DNA from 2 places in the Staphylococcus casei genome. Region 2 is predicted to be linked to the other one. Evidence: riboswitches for the same ligand, from Rfam matches in the RefSeq annotation. Region 2 holds a riboswitch; the other holds the start of a gene.
The links. A riboswitch is a leader RNA that binds a small molecule or an ion and turns the genes downstream of it on or off. The one in region 2 is predicted to bind S-adenosylmethionine.
Positions count from the first base shown of each region.

Region 1: linked by a shared signal. The riboswitch ahead of metX (homoserine O-acetyltransferase MetX) and the one ahead of QMO72_RS01770 (aminotransferase class I/II-fold pyridoxal phosphate-dependent enzyme) in region 2 are both predicted to bind S-adenosylmethionine.

Region 1 covers NZ_CP125718.1:12,501-23,674, forward strand. The annotation lists gene serS (serine--tRNA ligase) at 1-1,272, shown strand, start outside; gene QMO72_RS00050 (AzlC family ABC transporter permease) at 1,614-2,309, shown strand; gene QMO72_RS00055 (AzlD domain-containing protein) at 2,306-2,635, shown strand; SAM riboswitch class I at 2,767-2,867, shown strand; gene metX (homoserine O-acetyltransferase MetX) at 2,925-3,893, shown strand; gene QMO72_RS00065 (DUF2232 domain-containing protein) at 4,141-5,052, shown strand; gene QMO72_RS00070 (DHH family phosphoesterase) at 5,067-7,034, shown strand; gene rplI (50S ribosomal protein L9) at 7,031-7,477, shown strand; gene dnaB (replicative DNA helicase) at 7,509-8,906, shown strand; gene QMO72_RS00085 (adenylosuccinate synthase) at 9,196-10,485, shown strand; gene QMO72_RS00090 (macrolide family glycosyltransferase) at 10,590-11,174, opposite strand, start outside.
Region 2 covers NZ_CP125718.1:400,257-411,430, forward strand. The annotation lists gene QMO72_RS01745 (M23 family metallopeptidase) at 46-624, shown strand; gene QMO72_RS01750 (DUF488 domain-containing protein) at 755-1,021, opposite strand; gene QMO72_RS01755 (6-pyruvoyl trahydropterin synthase family protein) at 1,161-1,589, shown strand; gene QMO72_RS01760 (PTS sugar transporter subunit IIC) at 1,798-2,841, shown strand; gene QMO72_RS01765 (aggregation-promoting factor C-terminal-like domain-containing protein) at 3,363-4,112, shown strand; SAM riboswitch class I at 4,249-4,357, shown strand; gene QMO72_RS01770 (aminotransferase class I/II-fold pyridoxal phosphate-dependent enzyme) at 4,425-5,582, shown strand; gene QMO72_RS01775 (D-lactate dehydrogenase) at 5,604-6,602, shown strand; gene copZ (copper chaperone CopZ) at 6,723-6,929, opposite strand; gene QMO72_RS01785 (heavy metal translocating P-type ATPase) at 6,979-9,363, opposite strand; gene QMO72_RS01790 (SulP family inorganic anion transporter) at 9,533-10,984, opposite strand.

The DNA of each region.
Region 1 (11,174 bases), 390 kb from region 2:
ATAAAAGTTTTCCGTAATGAACCAGATTTCATTAAAGAAAAAGTCAAAAAACGTGGTATGGATGTAAAAGTTGTAGATGATGTATTGGAATTAGACGAGCAACGTCGTCAGTTAATTAGTAAAGCAGAAGAAATGAAAGCAGAGCGTAATAAAGTAAGTGGAGAAATTGCTCAGAAGAAACGTAATAAAGAAGATGCCGATGATGCAATTGCAGCAATGCGTAATCTTGGCGATGAAATTAAAGTATTAGATGATACTTTAAACCAAGTTGATCAAGAGCTTAATGACAAATTATCTCGTATTCCAAATATCATTCAAGATGAAGTGCCAGAAGGTGCTACAGAAGATGATAATGTAGAAGTTAAGCGTTGGGGTACGCCAAGATCATTTGACTTTGAAGCCCAAGCACATTGGGATTTAGTAGAAGCGTTAAAAATGGTCGATTTTGAACGTGCTGCTAAGGTTTCAGGTGCGCGCTTCGTATTCTTAACAGGTGAAGGGGCACAATTAGAAAGAGCGTTAATGAATTACATGATTACAAAACATACTACACAACATGGTTATACTGAAATGATGGTGCCACAATTAGTAAATGCAGATTCAATGTATGGTACAGGTCAATTGCCTAAATTTGAAGAAGATTTATTTAAAGTTGAAAAGGAAGGCTTATATACAATTCCAACAGCTGAAGTGCCACTTACAAACTACTATCGTAATGAAATTATTGATCCAGATGTACTACCAGCTAAATTCACAGCACAATCAGCTTGTTATCGCAGTGAAGCGGGTTCTGCTGGACGTGATACAAGAGGCCTTATTCGTTTACACCAATTCGATAAAGTTGAAATGGTACGCGTAGAAAAACCTGAAGACTCTTGGGAAGCACTTGAAGAAATGACGGGACATGCAGAGGCAATATTAGAAGAACTTGGTTTACCTTATCGTCGTGTAAACTTATGCACAGGAGATATTGGATTTGGCGCAAGTAAAACCTATGATTTAGAAGTTTGGTTACCGAGCTATAATGATTATAAAGAAATAAGTTCTTGTTCAAACATTACTGATTTCCAAGCGCGTCGAGCGAATATTCGATTCAAACGTGATAAAAATTCAAAACCAGAATTAGTCCATACACTTAATGGTAGTGGTTTAGCAGTTGGACGTACATTTGCTGCTATAGTTGAAAATTATCAAAATGAAGATGGTTCAGTAACAATTCCAGAAGTATTAGTTCCATTTATGGGTGGTAAAACAGTTATTCAATCAGTTTAATAAATATAATAAAGCAATACTAAGAACCGCATGACAACGCCCCTTGTCGTGTGGTTTTTTATTTTGCAGGGTAGGGTGGGGGAGGTGTAAATACATAAAAAATTATAAAAATAGCAAAAATAAAGCAGCGAATCAGAAGAGAAACAGACGAAGTGCTAGAGAAAAAGATAGGGTAGTCTAAACATTTACAGAAAATTCCGAAACCTAAAATAAGGCGGTAAAACAATGCTTTTACACAACCACTTGTCTTCCGTCACACAAACGGTAGTGTAAAGGCGTTGAATGTTGTTTATACTTTATATTAGAATACAGCTATTATTTTAATATAAAGGAGTGAGGCTGTGGAGCCACATGTAACGTTTAGACAAGGTGTTAAAGAATGTATACCTACGTTGTTAGGGTATGCAGGAGTGGGGTTGTCATTTGGTATTGTGGCAATAGCCTCAGGTTTTAGTTTACTAGAAATTATTTTGCTCAGTCTTGTCATTTATGCTGGCGCAGCACAGTTTATTATTTGTGCGTTAGTCATATCAGGAACACCCATTTCGGCGATTATATTAACTACTTTTATTGTTAATTCTAGAATGTTTCTACTGAGTATGACGCTTGCTCCAAGTTATAAAAACTATGGATTATTCAACCGGCTAGGCCTTGGAACGCTAATTACAGATGAAACATTTGGTGTTGCGATTACACCACATCTAAAAGGTGAAAAAATTAATGACCGTTGGTTACACGGGTTAAACATCACTGCATACTTATTTTGGACGCTTGCGTCGATTGTAGGCGCAGTTTTTGGTAAATACATACATAATCCAGATGCATTAGGTCTCGATTTCGCAATTACTGCTATGTTTATCTTTTTAGCAATTTCACAGTTTGAAACCATCCAACGCTCACACATTAAGACTTATCTTGTATTAATCGTGTGCGTCATTGTTATGATGCTTTTATTTAGTTTGATAATGCCGTCATATATAGCAATTATTCTTGCAGCCACACTAACTGCTGCTTTAGGGGTGGTGATGGATCGATGACAACTACACTACATATGCTAATGATTATCTTATTGTGTGGTATTGTGACATGGCTTACACGTGTAATACCATTCGTTATGATATCCAAGATACGTTTATCTGAAAAGACAGTAAAATGGCTATCTTTTATTCCGATAACGTTATTTACAGCGTTGGTTATTGACGGAGCGATAGAACAACATGAAGGTAGTATGGGTTATAATTTGAACGTGCCATTCTTAATTACGATGATTCCAACCATTTTGATTGCTCTATACACTAGAAGTCTAACGATTACGATCATTAGTGGAATTATTATTACAGCAATTATACGATGGTTCTTTTAATTATTTCATTGATGTAAGTCGTAATATCCGTTAGAATAACAATAATTAGAAAATTATGAAATTTCTTTATTTCAAGTATGTTTATTAGGGAATGATATTTAGTACACTGAGATATATACAATTAAAATCAAATCTTATTTCGAGAAGCTGAGGGATTTGGCCCCGTGAAGCTTCAGCAACCGGCTATTTTAAGTACGGTGCTAAAACCAACGAGAGACTCGAATGATAAGTATGATTAACTTCTTACTTATAATGGGTGAGGAGTTTTTTATTAAGTAGGGGGTAAATCATGACGAATTATACGGTTGATACATTAGAATTAGGGCCATTTACAACAGAGTCAGGTGAGACAATCTCTAACCTAAAGTTACGATATGAGCATGTTGGATTAGCAGGACAACCGCTTGTCGTAGTATGCCATGCGTTAACAGGAAACCATTTAACTTATGGAACAAGTGAAAACCCCGGTTGGTGGAGAGAAATTATTGATGGTGGTTATATGCCAATACATGATTATCAATTTTTAACATTTAATGTAATAGGTAGCCCGTATGGTTCAAGTTCAGCGCTAACTGATGAAGATTTCCCACAACATCTTACGTTACGTGATATTGTACGCGCCATAGAATTGGGTATTGAAACATTAGGACATCAAAAAATTAATATTCTTATCGGTGGGTCTTTAGGCGGCATGCAAGCAGTGGAATTATTGTACAACCGTAAATTTGTTGTTGAAAAGGCTGTGATTCTTGCTGCTACAGATAGAACTTCCTCGTATAGCCGTGCCTTTAATCAAATTGCGAGACAGTCTATTCATTTGAATCGCAAGGAAGGTATGAGTATTGCAAGACAGTTGGGTTTCTTAACTTATCGTTCATCTAAAAGTTATGATAAGCGTTTTACACCAGACCAAGTCGTGGCTTATCAAAAACACCAAGGCGATAAATTTAAAGATTACTTTGATGCAGCTTGCTATTTAACACTACTGGATGTCTTGGATAGTCATGATGTAGATAGAGGGCGTAATGACGTGGACACAGTGTTTAGGCAATTAGATACGAAAGTTATGACTATGGGATTTACAGATGATTTGCTTTATCCAGATGACCTTGTACGTGCAGTAGGGGAGCGCTTTAAATATCATAAACACTTTTTTGTGCCAGATAATGTCGGGCATGACGGTTTCTTGCTTAATTTTAATGACTGGGCACCTAATTTATATCATTTCTTAAAAGTTTCTCAATTTAAAAGAAAATGATATTGCCTGATTAAGCTAAATAAAATGACGTACAGGACGACAAACAGTAACTATACTGGGCATAACTGGGCATATTTTATGCATGGTTATTACTTGTCGTCCTATTTTTATGTGAATGAACCATAAGCAACCACAGACTAATGCAATTTATTTTAATCTTTAATTAATATGGGCGACAAAATTGTGAAAAAGTTTTAAAGAGGTTAAAATAGAAGTTATAGTCAAAAATAGTATGGGAGTGGCGAATTTGTTTTCAAAAATATATCCTAAGGCAGCTATCCTTGGTACATTAGCACTAATCATAGTCGCTTTAGCTTTACATATATTACCACCGCTTGGACTGGTATTAAGTCTCTTTGCAACAATACCAGGCATTATCTTATGGCATAAATCTTTAGAAACATTTGGCATAACAGCGGTTATTACAGTTATTTTAACAACTTTATTGGGTAATATTTTTGTATTAACTATCATGGTCCTCGTACTCGTCTTGAGTTTCGTTGTAGGCCAATTATTAAAAGAACGTACGTCTAAAGAGCGTATACTTTATATTACAACTACATATATCAGTATAGTCTCATTAATTGCAGTTATGGTCTTACAAGTATCTGATAAATTGCCAAAAGCAACAACAATTATGAAGCCAGTGAAACAACAATTGTATCATCTTATTTCAGAATCTGGAGCGAGCGCAGACTATAAACAAATGCTTGCAGAAGGCTTCCGTCAAGTTTCGGTGCAACTACCGAGTTATGTAGTTTTTGCAGTATTTCTACTCGTATTAATCAATTTAATTATCACTTTTCCAATTTTACGTAAATTCAAGATTGCTACACCAATATTCAAACCATTATATGCATGGCAAATGAAGCGTTCATTATTATTTATTTATATAATTGTATTGCTTTGTGTTATGTTTGCCGCCCAACCGGGTACATTCCAAAGTACCGTATTAAATTTAGAAATTGTGTTATCATTATGTATGTATATTCAGGGATTAAGTGTTATTCACTTTTTTGGTAAAGCTAAATCCATGCCGCCTGCACTTACAGTTGTATTGATGGTGATAGGGACAATATTGATGCCAGTCACACACATTGTAAGTTTGCTGGGTGTTATAGATTTATGTGTTAATCTAAAAAGTATCATTAAAAAATGATTTGAGGTGGAAGAATGAACCGTCAATCCACTAAAAAAGCTTTGGTTTTACCATTTATTATTATGGCACTAACAGCAATTGCACTTGTCGTTGTTTGGTTTATATTTAATCAATTGATTGCAGGTATTGCAACGGTTGTATTAGTGTTTGTAATTATCGGGACAGCATTTATGGTAAGGCAGGCTTTACAGAAATTAGACAACTATGTAAATAATCTAGGTGGGAAAATTTCAGCAGGCAATAACATAACAATTAAGAATTTACCTATTGGAATGATCATCCTAGATGAGAATGAAAACATAGAGTGGATGAACCAATTTATGTCGGAACGTTTAACTCGTAATGTGATTTCCGATCCAGTTAATGAAGTATATCCTAATATCTTAAAACAATTAGAAAAAACGCAAGAAATTGAAATTCAAGAAAATGATTACCATTATCGTGTGCGATATTCAGAAAACGAACATGTATTGTATTTCTTCGATATAACAGAGGAAGTTCAAACACATGAATTGTATGAAGAATCTAAACCGATTATTGCAACACTTTTCTTAGATAATTATGATGAAATTACTCAAAATATGAACGATACACAGCGTTCAGAGATTAACTCTATGGTAACGCGTGTCATTAGTAGGTGGGCCGCAGAATATAATGTGTACTTTAAACGTTATAGTTCTGATCAATTTGTTTCTTATTTAAATCAGCGTATTTTAAATGAAATTGAGGCCTCTAACTTTAGTATTTTGGGACAATTACGAGAAAAAAGTGTGGGTTACCGTGCGCAATTAACGTTAAGTATTGGTGTTGGAGAAGGTTCAGAGGACTTAATTGATCTTGGAGAGCTTTCTCAATCAGGTCTAGATTTAGCACTCGGTCGCGGCGGTGACCAAGTTGCGATTAAGCATATGAACGGGAACGTCCGTTTTTACGGCGGTAAGACTGACCCTATGGAAAAACGTACGCGCGTAAGAGCACGAGTGATTTCACATGCTTTAAAAGATATCTTAATGGAAGGCGACAAAGTTATCATTATGGGACATACACGTCCTGACTTAGATGCGATAGGCGCCGCAATTGGTGTATCACGTTTTGCAATGATGAATAATTTAGATGCCTATATCGTATTGAATGAATCAGACATAGATCCAACGTTACGTCGAGTCATGGAAGCAGTGAATGAAAAGCCCGAGTTGAAAGATCGTTTCATTACTTCAGATGAAGCGTGGGATATTATGACATCTAAGACAACTTTAGTTATCGTCGATACACATAAACCAGAAATGGTTATTGATGAAAATATTTTAAATAAAGCTAATCGTAAAGTCGTTATTGATCACCATAGACGTGGTGAAAGTTTCATTTCTAGTCCATTGTTAATCTACATGGAACCATACGCGAGCTCCACAGCAGAGCTTGTAACAGAACTATTAGAGTATCAACCGACCGAACAACGACTGACACGTCTAGAATCGACCGTGATGTTTGCAGGTATTATAGTCGATACACGTAACTTTACTTTACGTACTGGTTCGAGAACGTTCGATGCTGCGAGTTATTTACGTGCACATGGTGCAGATACTATTTTGACCCAACATTTCTTAAAAGATGATATCGATACTTACATTAATCGTACTGAGTTAATTCAAACTGTGAAATTGCAAGAGCACGGTGTTGCAATCGCTTATGGTTCAGACGAAAAAATCTATCATCCTGTTACAGTTGCACAGGCAGCTGATGAACTGTTAAGTTTAGATGGTGTAGAAGCATCATACGTAATTGCTAGACGTGAAGATAATGTCGTAGGTATGTCTGCACGATCACTGGGTGCAGTTAATGTACAATTAACGATGGAAGCGCTAGGTGGCGGTGGCCACTTGACTAACGCAGCCACACAACTAAAAGATGTGACTGTCGATGAAGCGATTGAGCAATTACAAGAAGCAATCACAGAACAAATGAGTAGGAGTGAAAATTCATGAAAGTAATATTTACACAAGATGTAAAAGGTAAAGGTAAAAAAGGCGAAGTTAAAGATGTACCAGTGGGTTATGCAAATAACTTTCTGTTAAAAAATAACTACGCTGTAGAAGCAACACCAGGCAATCTAAAACAATTAGAAAGAAAAAATAAAGCTGCAGAAGCAGAACGTCAACAAGAAATTGATGATGCCAAAAAATTAAAAGAACAACTCAGCAATATCGAAGTCGAAGTATCTGCTAAAACAGGTGAAGGCGGCAAATTATTTGGTTCAGTAAGTACAAAACAAATTGCACAAGCATTACAAGAGCAACATAATATTAAAATTGACAAACGTAAAATGGATTTACCAAACGGTATCCATGCATTGGGTTATACAAATGTACCAGTTAAACTAGACAAAGAAGTTGAAGGTACAATTCGTGTGCACACAGTGGAACAATAATAACGGATTGAGTATATGAGGTGTAATCGTAATGGATGGAATGTATGAACAAAATCAAATGCCACATAGCAATGAGGCTGAACAATCTGTCTTAGGTGCCATTATCATAGATCCAGAATTGATTAACACAACTCAGGAAGTCTTGCTTCCTGAGTCCTTTTATAGAGGCGCACATCAACACATCTTTAGAGCTATGATGAATCTCAACGAAGACAATAAAGATATTGACGTGGTAACAATCATGGATCAATTGTCACAAGAAGGACGATTGAATGAAGCGGGTGGACCACAATATCTTGCTGAGTTATCTAGCAATGTACCAACAACGCGTAATATCCAGTACTATACAGAGATTGTTTTTAAACACGCAACTAAGCGTAAATTAATTCAAACTGCTGATAGCATCGCAAATGATGGTTACAATGATGAACTGGAACTTGATACGATACTTAATGATGCGGAACGACGTATATTAGAATTATCATCGACACGTGAAAGTGACGGTTTTAAAGATATTCGTGATGTACTTGGTGACGTATATGAAAACGCGGAGTTATTAGATCAAAATAGTGGTCAGACACCTGGGATACCTACAGGTTATCGAGATTTAGATCAGATGACTGCTGGGTTCAACCGTAATGATTTAATTATTTTAGCAGCCCGACCTTCTGTAGGTAAGACTGCCTTCGCACTTAATATTGCGCAAAAAGTAGCCACACATGAAGATCATTTCTCTGTAGGGATCTTCTCGCTTGAGATGGGTGCTGATCAGCTAGCAACACGTATGATTTGTAGTTCGGGTAATGTCGATTCCAACCGTTTGAGAACGGGGATGATGACAGAAGAAGACTGGAACCGTTTTACAATAGCAGTAGGTAAACTATCACGCACAAAGATATTTATTGATGATACACCAGGTATTCGTATTACGGATATCCGTTCGAAATGTCGACGCTTAAAGCAAGAGCATGGGTTAGATATGATTGTCATTGACTATCTGCAGTTAATTTCTGGTAGTGGATCACGCTTTTCAGATAACCGTCAACAAGAAGTTTCTGAGATTTCTCGTACGTTAAAAGCGATAGCCAGAGAACTAGAATGTCCAGTTATTGCATTGAGTCAGCTTTCTCGTGGCGTGGAACAACGTCAGGATAAACGACCAATGATGAGTGATATTCGTGAATCAGGTTCTATTGAGCAAGATGCCGATATCGTTGCCTTCTTATATCGTGATGATTATTATAATCGTGGCGAAGACGAAGATGACGATGATTCAAATTATGAACCTCAAACAAATGACGATAATGGTGAGATTGAAATTATAATCGCCAAACAGCGTAACGGCCCAACCGGCACAGTGAAGTTACACTTTATGAAACAATACAATAAATTTACCGATATAGATTATGCCCATGCAGAGATGGGATAAAAAAAGATAAAAAATAATTTTACCGTACAATAATGCTTGAATTTGTTTTATTGTACGGTTTTTGTTTGCATTCAGTTCGTTTGTTTCAATGGAAGTATGTATCGTAATCTTATGATAATTAAAGGTAAAAGGTTGGTATGACTAGGTCTATAGCGTGTGCGTTTAGTTTTTAAGAATTTCAAAAAGTTATAAAATGATGAAAAATCAATGTTCGATTTTTGTTTGCATTATGCCTTTTGTATTGGTAGAATACGAAATGGTTAATTGAGAAAAACTTGGAGGTGCTCATATGTCATCAATCGTAGTCGTTGGGACACAATGGGGAGACGAAGGTAAAGGTAAAATTACGGATTTCTTAGCAGAACAAGCAGATGTTATTGCACGTTTTTCAGGCGGTAACAATGCAGGCCATACAATTAAATTTGGTGGAGAAACATACAAATTACACTTAGTACCATCTGGTATTTTCTATAAAGAAAAATTAGCAGTTATCGGAAATGGTGTAGTTGTAGATCCAGTCGCATTATTAAAAGAATTAGACGCTTTAAATGAAAGAGGTATTTCAACAGATAATTTACGTATTTCTAATCGCGCTCAAGTTATTTTACCTTATCACTTAAAACAAGATGAATATGAAGAAGAACGCCGCGGAGATAATAAAATCGGTACAACGAAAAAAGGTATCGGTCCAGCTTATGTAGATAAAGCACAACGCATCGGTATTCGTGTAGCGGATTTATTAGACAAAGAAACATTTGAAAAACTATTAAAACAAAATATTGAACATAAAGAAGCTTATTTCAAAGGTATGTTTGGTAAAACGTGCCCATCATTTGATGAAATCTTTGAAACATATTATGCTGCAGGTCAACGTTTAGCACCATTCGTTACAGATACAGCTAAAGTGTTAGATGATGCATTTGTTGCAGATGAAAAAGTATTGTTCGAAGGCGCACAAGGCGTTATGTTAGATATCGATCATGGTACATATCCATTCGTTACATCAAGTAACCCAGTTGCAGGTAATGTTACTGTAGGTGGCGGTGTAGGTCCAACGTTCGTGTCAAAAGTAATCGGCGTATGTAAGGCGTATACATCTCGTGTTGGTGATGGTCCATTCCCAACAGAACTATTTGACGAAGATGGTCATCATATCCGTGAAGTTGGTCGTGAATACGGTACAACTACAGGACGTCCACGTCGTGTAGGTTGGTTCGACTCAGTTGTATTACGTCACTCACGTCGTGCAAGTGGTATTACAGATTTATCTATCAATTCTATCGATGTATTAACAGGTCTTGAAAATGTGAAGATTTGTACTGCATACGAATTAGACGGTAAAGAAATCACTGAATACCCTGCAAACTTAAAAGACTTACAACGCTGCAAGCCAATCTTTGAAACATTACCAGGTTGGACTGAAGATGTTACAAGTTGCCGTACTTTAGAAGAGTTACCTGATAATGCACGTAACTATTTAGAACGTATTTCTGAGTTATGTGATGTGAAGATTTCAATCTTCTCAGTAGGTCCAGACCGTAATCAAACAAACTTATTAGAAGATTTATGGGAAGTATAAAGTACATAAATCGAGCATGTTAAGATATTCAAAAAAATACCTTGTAGCTGTTGCCAATATTGGCGCATCTACAAGGTATTTTTGTTTATCTTAAATTGTATGAATTACTTACAATTTTGGTCGCGAAATGCGAGTATGCGATCTACGGCTAATTCATAACCTGGACGCTGATTTGGTTCAGTATCTCTAATTTGGTCTATATTGTGTTGGTAATAATCCAAATTGCCTAACATATCTAATACAGTTTGTTTTAGTATTTCAGGTGTCATCGTTTCTGCATTTAATTGTTGGCCTAAATTTAAGTCTTCTATTTGTTGAGCAACAACTGGTTGATCGGCACTCTGCGGAAATGCAAGCATCGGCACACCCATCATCATAGATTCATTTGTGCTATTCATCCCTGCGTGCGTTAAGAATAATGAAGTATGTTGGAGGAGCTCGGTTTGAGGAACATATGCTTTAAGTATAAAATTATCTGGAATGTCTTCAAAATCTTCTAAACGATTTTCATTGCCTATGGAAACAACTACAGTTACATTTAAATCTCTCAATGCTTTAAAACATTTATTGAAAAAGGCAATATTTTGATTAAAGATGGTGCCTAGAGAAATATAAATGATAGGTCGAGAACGATCAATTTGCTCCATAAAACCAGATGGTTGTGGCTGGATCACTGAAGGACCTGCAAA
Region 2 (11,174 bases):
TAATATTATAATAAGCAAAAAATAAATATGAAGGTGACTCAAATAGTGGCAAATACAATTAGAACATTTATTCTTTTAATAATTATTATTGTACCTATTGTGCTATTAATAACGAATTTAGAATCCATACAAGAGCGTATAAATAAAAATTTAACTGAGCAACGAAGAGATGATCGTAGTAATCATTCCTCATCCTATAGTGACTTTTTTGATCGTAGTAGAGAGACAGAAACATTTGGTGAATATCAATATAGTGATTTTGATGGCAAACACTTCGGTATTGATTATGATTTACCAGAAGATACACCAGTAAAGGCAGCTTCTGATGGCAAAGTGACAAGAACATTTAATAATAAATTAGGAGGAAAAGTAGTACAAATCGCAGAATCAAATGGCCGCTATCATCAATGGTATATGCACTTGAATGATTTTAAAGTCAATGTAGGAGATGAGGTTAAAGCTGGAGAGGTGATTGCACTTTCAGGTAACACAGGAGAACAAACAACAGGATCTCATTTGCACTTTCAACGTATGAAAGATGGCATAGGAAATGATTATGCAGTAAATCCTAAAGCATTTGTGGAAAGTTTGCCTGAAGGAGAAGAAAGTTTGTTTGATTATTAGCTTACAATAATTAACGCACAAATAAAGCCTTGGATGATATGCTAAGGCTTTATTTGTGCGTTAATATCATTGATGATGAAATTGAATCGGTGATTATCTGTTATTTCACTTGTGATTAAAATATATGCTTTTAGTAAAATGAATTTTGCAAAACAACAGCTTGATTATGCTCTTCATTTTCACATAATTCTTTTTTATATTTTTCTGTAAATGCAGCGTATAATTGGAGGTCGTGATTAAACCACTTTCTTAGAGGGGATGTAGGGGCAATATCTTTTAACCAATAATCAAAATTAGCCGTATCTTTCGATATACCTCTTGGCCATACGCAATCAACCAGTATACGTATATCTTCAATTTGTGCATCATCATATATCCTTTGGATATAGATAGTCATATGCCACAACCTTTCGTATATAATGATTTATATATCATCTTGCCGCGCATTCATATTTAAAAACATCAAGCTTCTGTAGTTTTATATAGAAGAAAGAGAAAAGGGTATAGGTTGGTAAAGGGAAAAGGAGTGAACAATGATGACTCAATTTGATGATATTTTACCACCTGAAACATTTAAATATAGAAATAATGCAGTATTAATAAAAACTTTTTATGAATTTAAATGTGACAATCGAATTTATTTCACAGAAAAATTGCACAAAGATCTAGAAAACCAACAATATAAATTTAATGTAGAGATTTTATCTGAAATAGATCATTATGGCTTAGCTATGGATTTTAATGAAGTTGACAAGCTCTATAAGGCACATATCGCACCCTACTTAGAATATCAATTGGTTAATGAGACATTACCAGAAATGAATACAACTGCTGAAAATATTGCTTTTTGGATATGGGAACAGTTTGAAATTTTTTTACCTCAAAATAATAAGTTGCAAAAACTAGAGTTTTTTGAAAATGACACGCAAGGCCTTGTACTTACTGCAAAACTCATGGATAACTAAGCGTATGAAGAATAAGTATGCAGTAACTGCTTAAAGCACATTTTTCTAAATGAAAGAAAGTAGTTTGCTTTCTGGAGAAAGATTAGAAAGATGTGCTTTAGTATGTTGTGACGAGGCGATGTAAAAAAATAAAAGTTACAAAATAAATATTCTGAAAATTAAGAAAATATGATATAGTATATTTTACTACAGCTTAGGAGGAACTTCTATGATTAAGATGAGTCCGAAACAATTTATCAATAATGTATTATCTGGTGTAGCAATAGCAATTGTTGCAGGTCTTATTCCTAATGCGATTTTAGGAGAGCTGTTTAAACTATTCGCCCCGAAATATGCTATATTCCAAACATTACTACAAATAGTAGAAAGTATTCAATTTACTGTACCACTTTTAGTTGGCGCATTGATTGCGATGCGTTTTAAACTTACACCTTTAGCGACAGCAGTCGTTGCGAGTTCTGCGTTTGTTGGTAGCGGTGCAGCACAATTTAAAGATGGTGTGTGGATGCTGGTAGGGGTTGGGGATTTAATTAACACAATGATTACAGCTGCAATTGCAGTATTCTTTATATTAGTGATAGGAGAACGATTTGGTAGTTTGACTTTAATTATTTTACCTACGATAGTTGGCGTATTAGCCAGCCTTATTGGTGTTCTTATACTTCCATACATAAAATTAATTACGACAGGGATAGGGAACCTTGTCAATTCATTTACTGAATTACAACCTATATTAATGTCGATGCTCATTGCACTGGTGTTCAGTTTTATTATTATTAGTCCGATATCTACGGTGGCAACGGCATTGGCTATAGGGATTAGCGGGCTTGCGGCAGGCTCTGCATCTCTTGGTATCGTTGCATGTGAAGGCGTGCTTGTTGCAGGTACAGTTAAGATTAATAGATCAGGTGTGCCAATAACAATTTTCTTAGGTGGCGTTAAGATGATGATTCCCAATATGGTGAGGCATCCTATTATCTTATTACCGATATTTACTACTGCGCTAATTACGGGCTTTGTAGGTGCATTGATAGGCATAGGAGGAACAAAAGAATCAGCAGGCTTTGGAATTATAGGACTGGTTGGTCCGATAAGTGGATTTAGATTTATGGATCATCCACCATTATTAAGTTTACTACTCGTATTTATCGCATTCTTTGTAGTTCCATTTGTTAGTGGTTATTTAGTGAACGCATTCTATATGAAAGTATTAAAATTATATGATAGAGAAATATTCAAATTCTTAGTTTAAAATGTAAAGTTTGTTAAGAGAAGAAATTTTTATACTTCAATACAAAAGGGTAAAATTACTCAAAAAGGCTACGTGACAGTAGCCTTTTTATATTTTCTTAATAAATTAATTACAAGCATTGCACTAAAATATAATTTTTCTGTCGAATTTTTATTTTACAATTATGTAACAAAAACGTTTTCTGTAATAATTCAGAAAATAATTTATTATTTTTAAAAATGTAATTAAACACTTACGCGAAAGGGTTTATACACAAAATCAGAGTGGAAGAAAATAATTTAGGCGTTATAAAACAAAACGAAAAGGTTTCCAATATTACAAGAGGACATTACTTTTGTAAAGTTTTGTTATACAAGTGTAATATAAATCAACGAAATTTATGGTATATTATTTGTGGCGAAAAAATAGCGCATAAAAAAATTAAACAATTTTGGTAGATATGTTAACTAGCAGATACGATAAATAATTTAACGAAAATATAATTTTACTTACAAAAGATTTAAATGGAGGATTTTTTTATTATGAAGAAGACAATTTTAGCATCATCATTAGCAGTAGCATTAGGCGTAACAGGTTATGCGTCAACAGATCACAATGAAGCACACGCTTCAGAGTCAAATATTGACCAAGGTCATTTAGCTGAATTAGCTCAAAGTGGAGCTGCTCAATTAAACGAAAAACCATTACACGCTGGTGCGTACAACTATGACTTCGTATTAAATGGTTACGAATATACTTTCACTTCAGATGGTAGTTCATGGTCATGGAAATACGATGTAGCAGGTGCTCAAAGTACAACTTCTCAAAGCACAGCTTCACAAGATGTAAGTTCACAAGCTTCATCAAACACTAATGAAACAGCAGCTAGTGAAGTTCGTTCACAAGCAACTACAAAAACAACAAACGTAGAAGCAGTTGAAGCGCCTAAAGCTTCATCAAACTCTAACGTTCAAACAGCTCAAACAAGTACTGCAACTAAAACTTATGAAGCTGCAAAAACTACAGCTGCTTCAACTGGTGGATCAGTTAAATCTCAATTCTTAGCTGCTGGTGGTACAGAAGCTATGTGGAATACAATTGTAATGCCTGAATCAAGCGGTAATCCAAATGCTGTTAACGAATTAGGTTACCAAGGTTTAGGTCAAACTAAAGAATCATGGGGAACTGGTTCAGTAGCTACTCAAACTAAAGGTATGCTTAACTATGCTAAAGAGCGTTACGGTTCAGTTGACGCAGCACTTGCTTTCCGTTCTCAAAATAACTGGTGGTAAGATTTAAGTAACTAAATGTTCAACATTTAGTCCTATATATCAGAGAGTGTCTCTTAGGAGGCACTCTCTTTTTTATCTATAGATGATTGACAAGTATGAATATTCTGATAAAATTATAGTTAATTTAATAATGACAAACTTATCCAGAGAAGTTGAGGGATTTGGCCCATTGATACTTCAGCAACAGACTTGCATGTCGAGTACTGTGCTTCGTCCAACAAGTAATATGACTTGAAAGATAGGTGACATGTGAAAGCTATATGCCACTTTAAAAGGTATATAGCTTTTTTATTTTTATAGGAGGGCATAAACATGGTAATTTCTGATAAATTAGCTCAAATTCCTGATAGTTATTTTGGGAAAACAATGGGACGTAAAGTAGAACATGGTAGTAAAACATTAATTAATATGGCAGTGGGCATCCCAGACGGTGAGACACCCCAAGGTATTATCGACTGTTTGAGTGAATCAATACGGATTCCAGAGAATCAAAAGTATGGCGCGTTTCATGGTAAAGATAGCTTTAAACAAGCCATTGTCGACTTTTATAAACGGCAATATCAAGTTGATTTAGATAAGGAAGATGAAGTTTGTATATTGTATGGCACAAAAAATGGCTTAGTAAATTTACCGCAATGTATTGTTAACCCTGGGGAGTATGTTTTGCTACCTGATCCAGGTTATACAGATTATTTAGCTGGTGTATTATTGGCTGATGCTAAGCCACACGCTCTGGTACTTAAAGCACCGTATTACTTACCAGAATGGAATAAAGTAGATAAAGAAGTTTTATCAAAGACGCGTCTAGTTTATTTGACTTATCCTAATAACCCAACTGGTTCAGTTGCTACACAATCGATATTTGATGAAGCTGTAGCTCAATTTAAAAATACAAAAACTAAAATTGTGCATGACTTTGCGTATAGTGCTTTTGGTTTTGATAATAAAAATCCAAGTATACTTCAATCTGAAGGTGCCAAAGATTTAGCTATTGAAGTATTTTCTTTATCTAAGGGATATAACATGTCTGGTTTTAGAGTAGGGTTTGCGGTTGGGAATAAAGAAATGATACAAGCCTTGAAGAAATTTCAAACACACACACATGCTGGGATGTTTGGTGCACTTCAAGATGCCGCTACATATGCATTAAATCATTATGATTCATTTTTAGAAACTCAAAATGAAACTTTTAAACGAAGAAGAGATGAATTTGAAAAGAAATTAAAAGAAGCTCATATTCCTTTTGAACCAATGAGGGGTGGCATTTTCTTATGGTTACAAACACCTAAAGGATACGATGGAGAAGCGTTTGTAACGTATTTATTACAAGAACAGTCTATTCTAGTGGCCCCAGGTATACCATTTGGTGAACAAGGGAGGAATTATGTAAGAATTTCATTAGCCCTTAACGATGTAGAGTTAGTGGAAGCAGCGAAACGAATCCAGTCATTAAAACATTTATATCAATAAAACATTAGGAGTGAAATGATTATGACAACGATTAAATTATTTGGAGTGAGACCAGAGGATATACCCTATATTGAAGCATGGTCTACACAGCGGGCGGTAGAAGTTGATTTAGACAAAGATTTGCTTACTATAGATACAGTTGATCGCGTTAAAGGCTTTGATGGTGTATCTTTGTCTCAACAATTGCCATTAGATGAGGAAGTGTATAAAAAATTGCATGAATTTGGTATTAAGCAGATTGCCCAACGAAGTGCAGGGTTTGATTGCTATGATTTTGAGTTAGCTAAGAAATATGATTTAATCATCTCTAATGTACCATCCTATTCACCACATTCTATAGCTGAATACACGGTATCTCAAGCGTTGAATTTAATTCGTAATTATAATGATATTCAACAGAAAACAGCAGAGTTTGATTTTAGATGGCAACCTGAAATATTATCGCGTTCTATGAAAGATTTAAAAGTAGCGGTGATTGGTACAGGACGAATTGGGAGCATTGTTGCGAAAATTTTTGCTAAAGGCTTCGAAACGCAAGTCGTTGCTTATGATATTTTCCCCAATGAAGCGTTAAAGTCATTTTTAACATATGAAACAAGTATTAGTGAAGCTATTAAAGATGCTGATATTGTGACAGTACATATCCCAGCGAGTAAAGAAAATAACTATTTATTCAATGATGCGTTATTTAATCAATTTAAAGAAGGTGCAGTATTTATTAACTGTGCCCGAGGTACGATTGTTGATACGAAAGCATTAGTAAATGCACTTGATAACGGAAAAATTAAAGGCGCTGCACTTGATACCTATGAAGGTGAAAAAGGTTTGTTTCCAAGTGATCAACGCGAGGGTACATTTGAAGATGAGTTGTTAAAACATTTAATAACGCGTCAAGATGTTATTGTATCACCACATATCGCATTTTATACAGATGCGGCTGTGGAAAATTTAATCGTTGATGCATTGGATGCAACGATAGAAGTATTGCAAACAGGGGATACGCAACTACGTGTGAATTAAAATAGCTAAAGCATCAACGTGCAGTGTATGAATGATTAACTTATGAAAAGCAATTATAAATAAAAAATGGTGATTACATCTTCAATATGTAATCACCATTTTACTTTATATTGAGTAAGGTTATTTTACGTCGTAACCTTGATCCTCGATTGCATCTTTCATATGAGCGAATGCTACTTTATCATCATCGTAATTGACATCGACATTTCCTTCTGAAAGATTGACCGTAGCAGTTGATACACCGTCTAAATTTGTTAGGGCAGATTCCACAGCCTGTTTACAGTGGTCACAACTCATACCTTCAACAGTAATTGTTTCTGTTTTCATATTAATCACCTCCTTAAATTCAATTGACGCATGGCTAATATTATTTTAACTATAACTTCATGCGTTTTAAGCGTAATGCGTTAGTGACAACACTCACTGAACTTAAAGCCATTGCAGCGCCGGCAACCCATGGTGCTAGTAATCCAATTGCAGCGATAGGAATACCAGCTATATTATAAGCGAGTGCCCAAAATAAATTTTGGCGAATATTACGTATTGTAGATTTACTAGCAAGAATTGCTTTGGGTAATAATAATAAATCGCCACCTAGAATAGTTACATCAGCTGCTTCAATTGCTACTTCAGCACCTGTGCCTATTGCAATACCAATATCAGCTTGGACGAGTGCAGGTGCATCATTTACACCATCACCAACCATAGCTACAGTTTTACCGGTATGCTGTAATTCATTAATCTTTGAAGCTTTTTCTTCTGGTAATACTTGTGCAATAACAGTATCGATATTTACTTGTTTTGCGATGGCTTGTGCAGTACGTTCGTTATCTCCAGTTAGCATGGCGACGTTTATACCTAAGTTATGAAGTTGTTGAATTGCTTTATTGGCTGAATCTTTAACGGTGTCAGCAACGGCGATGACTCCTCTTAATTCATCATCTATTGCAATAAGCATTGCTGTTTTACCAGCTTCTTCATATTTAGTCATTTGTGACTCCATTTTATCAATAGATATAGATTGCTCAAGCATAAATTTACGGTTACCAACATACAGTGATTTACCATCAAATGTAGCAGTTATACCATGACCAGGTATAGCTTCAAAATAATCGACATCTAATAATGTGATTTGGTTAGTATGTGCATATTGCACAATTGCTTCTGCAAGTGGGTGTTCAGATCCTTTTTCTGCACTAGCTAACAATTGCAATGTTTCAGTATCACCTTCGAAATCAGTGACGACTGGTTTACCATTGGTGATAGTACCAGTCTTGTCTAGGACAATTGTATCAATGTTGTGTGTGCGTTCGATATGTTCGCCGCCTTTAAATAAAATACCATTTTCAGCAGCTTTTCCAGTTCCTACCATGATTGAAGTAGGTGTTGCTAAGCCTAGTGCACAAGGACAGGCAATGACAAGTACTGCAATCGATGCTACAAGTGCGGGTTCAAATTCACCATATTGAATCAGTGTAATCCATACAATAAACGTAATTAGTGATATACCAACTACAATAGGAACGAAATAACTAGAAATAATATCTGCTAAACGTTGGATTGGCGCTTTTGAACCTTGGGCGTCTTCTACGACTTTAATAATAGAAGCAAGTGCAGTATCTTTACCTACTTTAGTAGCTTCAATAGAAATTGAGCCATTCTTGTTCATTGTTGAACCAATGACTGTATCATTCGTTGATTTTTCAATAGGGATAGATTCACCCGTTAACATAGACTCGTCAATTGAAGTGTTACCTTTGATGACTTTCCCATCTACAGGGACTTTCTCACCAGGTTTAATGATTAGAATGTCACCTTTGACGACTTCATGCAAAGGAATCATTTGTTCTTCATTACTTCGCAATACACGTGCTTCTTTCGCTTGGAGGTTGAGTAATTCACTTAAAGCGTGAGTTGTTTGTGACTTAGCGCGTGTTTCTAAATATTTACCGAATAGAATTAGAGTAATTAATACAGCACTTGTTTCAAAATATAAATGCGGTGCATAATTTTGGAAAGTGAGCCATTTAATCATCTCATAAATACTATAGAAATATGCAGCGCTTGTTCCTAAAGCGACAAGTACATCCATATTTGCAGAACCATTGCGTAAGTTTTTATAAGCGCCAACATAGAATTGCCAACCAATTATAAATTGTACTGGGGTAGCAAGTGTGATTTGAAACCAAGGGTTCATGAAAATATGTGGTATGGGCAAACCGAAAAGGTGCACAAGCATTGTTAATAATAAAGGCGCAGTTAATATAGCTGAAATAATAAGTTTAATACGTTTATGGCTTAATTCCTGTTTCTTACGAGAATCTTTTTCTGTTGTTTCACGTTTCGGTTGTGCATCATAACCAATTTTTTGAACTTTTTGAATTAAATCTTCTACAGACACTTCATTAGGATTATAGGATATCACAGCATTTTCAGTTGTTAAGTTGACATTAGCTGAAGTGACCCCATCAGTTCGATTGAGCACCTTTTCTATTCTATTTGAACATGCTGCACATGTCATGCCTATCACATCTAGTTCAGTTTTTTCAATATGCACGCTGTATCCTGTTTTTTCAATGTTTTTAGTGATATCTGAAATGTTCGAAGTGTGGGGATTGTATTCAATCGTTGCTTTTTCAGTTGTAACATTAACATTTGCATCAACATCACTCATTTTATTTAAATTCTTTTCGATACGATTTGCACAAGCAGCGCATGTCATTCCTGTAATATCTAATGTTGTTTTTTTTCTATCTTCCATATATAGCCCCTCCTTTATAGTGAATAGTATTAATTTTGTGTTTATGTGTTATCTCAATGTTTAATATACCCCCTAAGGGTATGAAAGTCAATTGACATGTTTTATAAAAAAAGAGATTAAGCTATGCAAAGTTTTTAAAATTTTGCATAGCTTAATCTCAGTCGTTATTTTAAAGTAGGTGTTGTTGATTTACTTTGCTTAGTTCAGAAACAATCTTTCTACTGTCTTTGTTTAAATGTTGTACATAAATGGTATTGTTCTTTTTATTATAATTTTCAATTAAAGTATCGATGGCATTGACTGCGGAATCATCCCATAGATGTGCATTGCTAAAATCTAAATAGATGATTTGATTTCTTAATTCCAAGTCTAATTGGTTCATCAAAGCATCTATAGAGACAAAGAAAATTTGTCCTTTGATTTGATAATGGATAGCTCCATCAATTTCTTTATATTGGACTACAACGTTAGAAATCTTTGTAGCAAAGCATAGCGCACTAACGATGACACCGACAATAACGCCTAAAGCAAGGTTATTAGAAATTAATACGATAGCAACGGTTAAAATCATTACAAAAGCATCCGTACGTGGGGCCTTCCTTATAAATTTAAATGAGCGCCAATCAAATGTTCCAACGGAAACCATAATCATGATGCCTGCAAGAATTGGCATAGGTATTTGTACAACCCACTCTCCAAAAACCATAATTAAAATAATTAAAAATATGCCTGCTGTAAATGTAGATAAACGTGTAGTTGCACCAGAACGAACATTTATTACAGATTGACCAATCATCGCGCAACCACCCATGGCACCGAAGAAACCGGTAATCATATTGGCTACACCTTGACCACGTGATTCTTGGTTCTTATTACTATAAGTATCTGTTGCTTGATCTACGATGCGAGCGGTAAGTAAACTTTCTACGAGTCCTACAATTGCCATAGATAGTGCATAAGGGAAAATAATTTGTAATGTTTCAAAATTGAATGGTACATCAGGTACAAAGAAGTGTGGTAATGAACGTTTAATTTCACCTAAATCACCAACTGTCTTAACATTAGCGCCACTGACGATTGCAATTGTCGTCAACAACACAATTGCAACAAGAGGGGCAGGTATTCTATTGAATACACGTGGTAATAAATAGACAATAAGTAGGGTAAAGATAACGAAAAGATATGTAGGGATAGAAATACCAAAGATATGCTTAAGCTGTGTCATGAATATTAGAATTGCTAAGGCATTTACAAAACCAATCATGACAGAGTTTGGAATGAATTTCATTAATCGTCCTACTTTTAATATACCAAATATAATTTGGATAATTCCCATTAATATGGTGGCGGCAAGTAAATATTGAACACCATGATCTTTCACTAACGGTACGATGACGAGTGCGACAGAACCTGTCGCTGCAGAAATCATAGCGGGCCTACCACCGACAAATGAAATGACTACTGCAATAATAAATGAAGAATATAAGCCTACCATAGGGTCTACGCCAGCAATGATTGAGAAAGAAAGGGCCTCAGGAATCAATGCGAGTGCGACTACAATACCAGCTAATATATTAGTGCCGGGCGCAGTGAACCATTCTTTTTTAATTTTATTTAACATATCTAATACTCCTTTTTTAATTTGAACTAAGCTATTATATCATATGAAAAAAGTAGTGATTGAAATAATATAATAAATATTTTGAGGATAAAATGAGATATTTTGAAACGAAGTTTTATGAATGATGTATGTGACAACTTTGTCATTTGAATCATCGTTTTTGTTAGTTGTAACAAACGAATCTAATTCA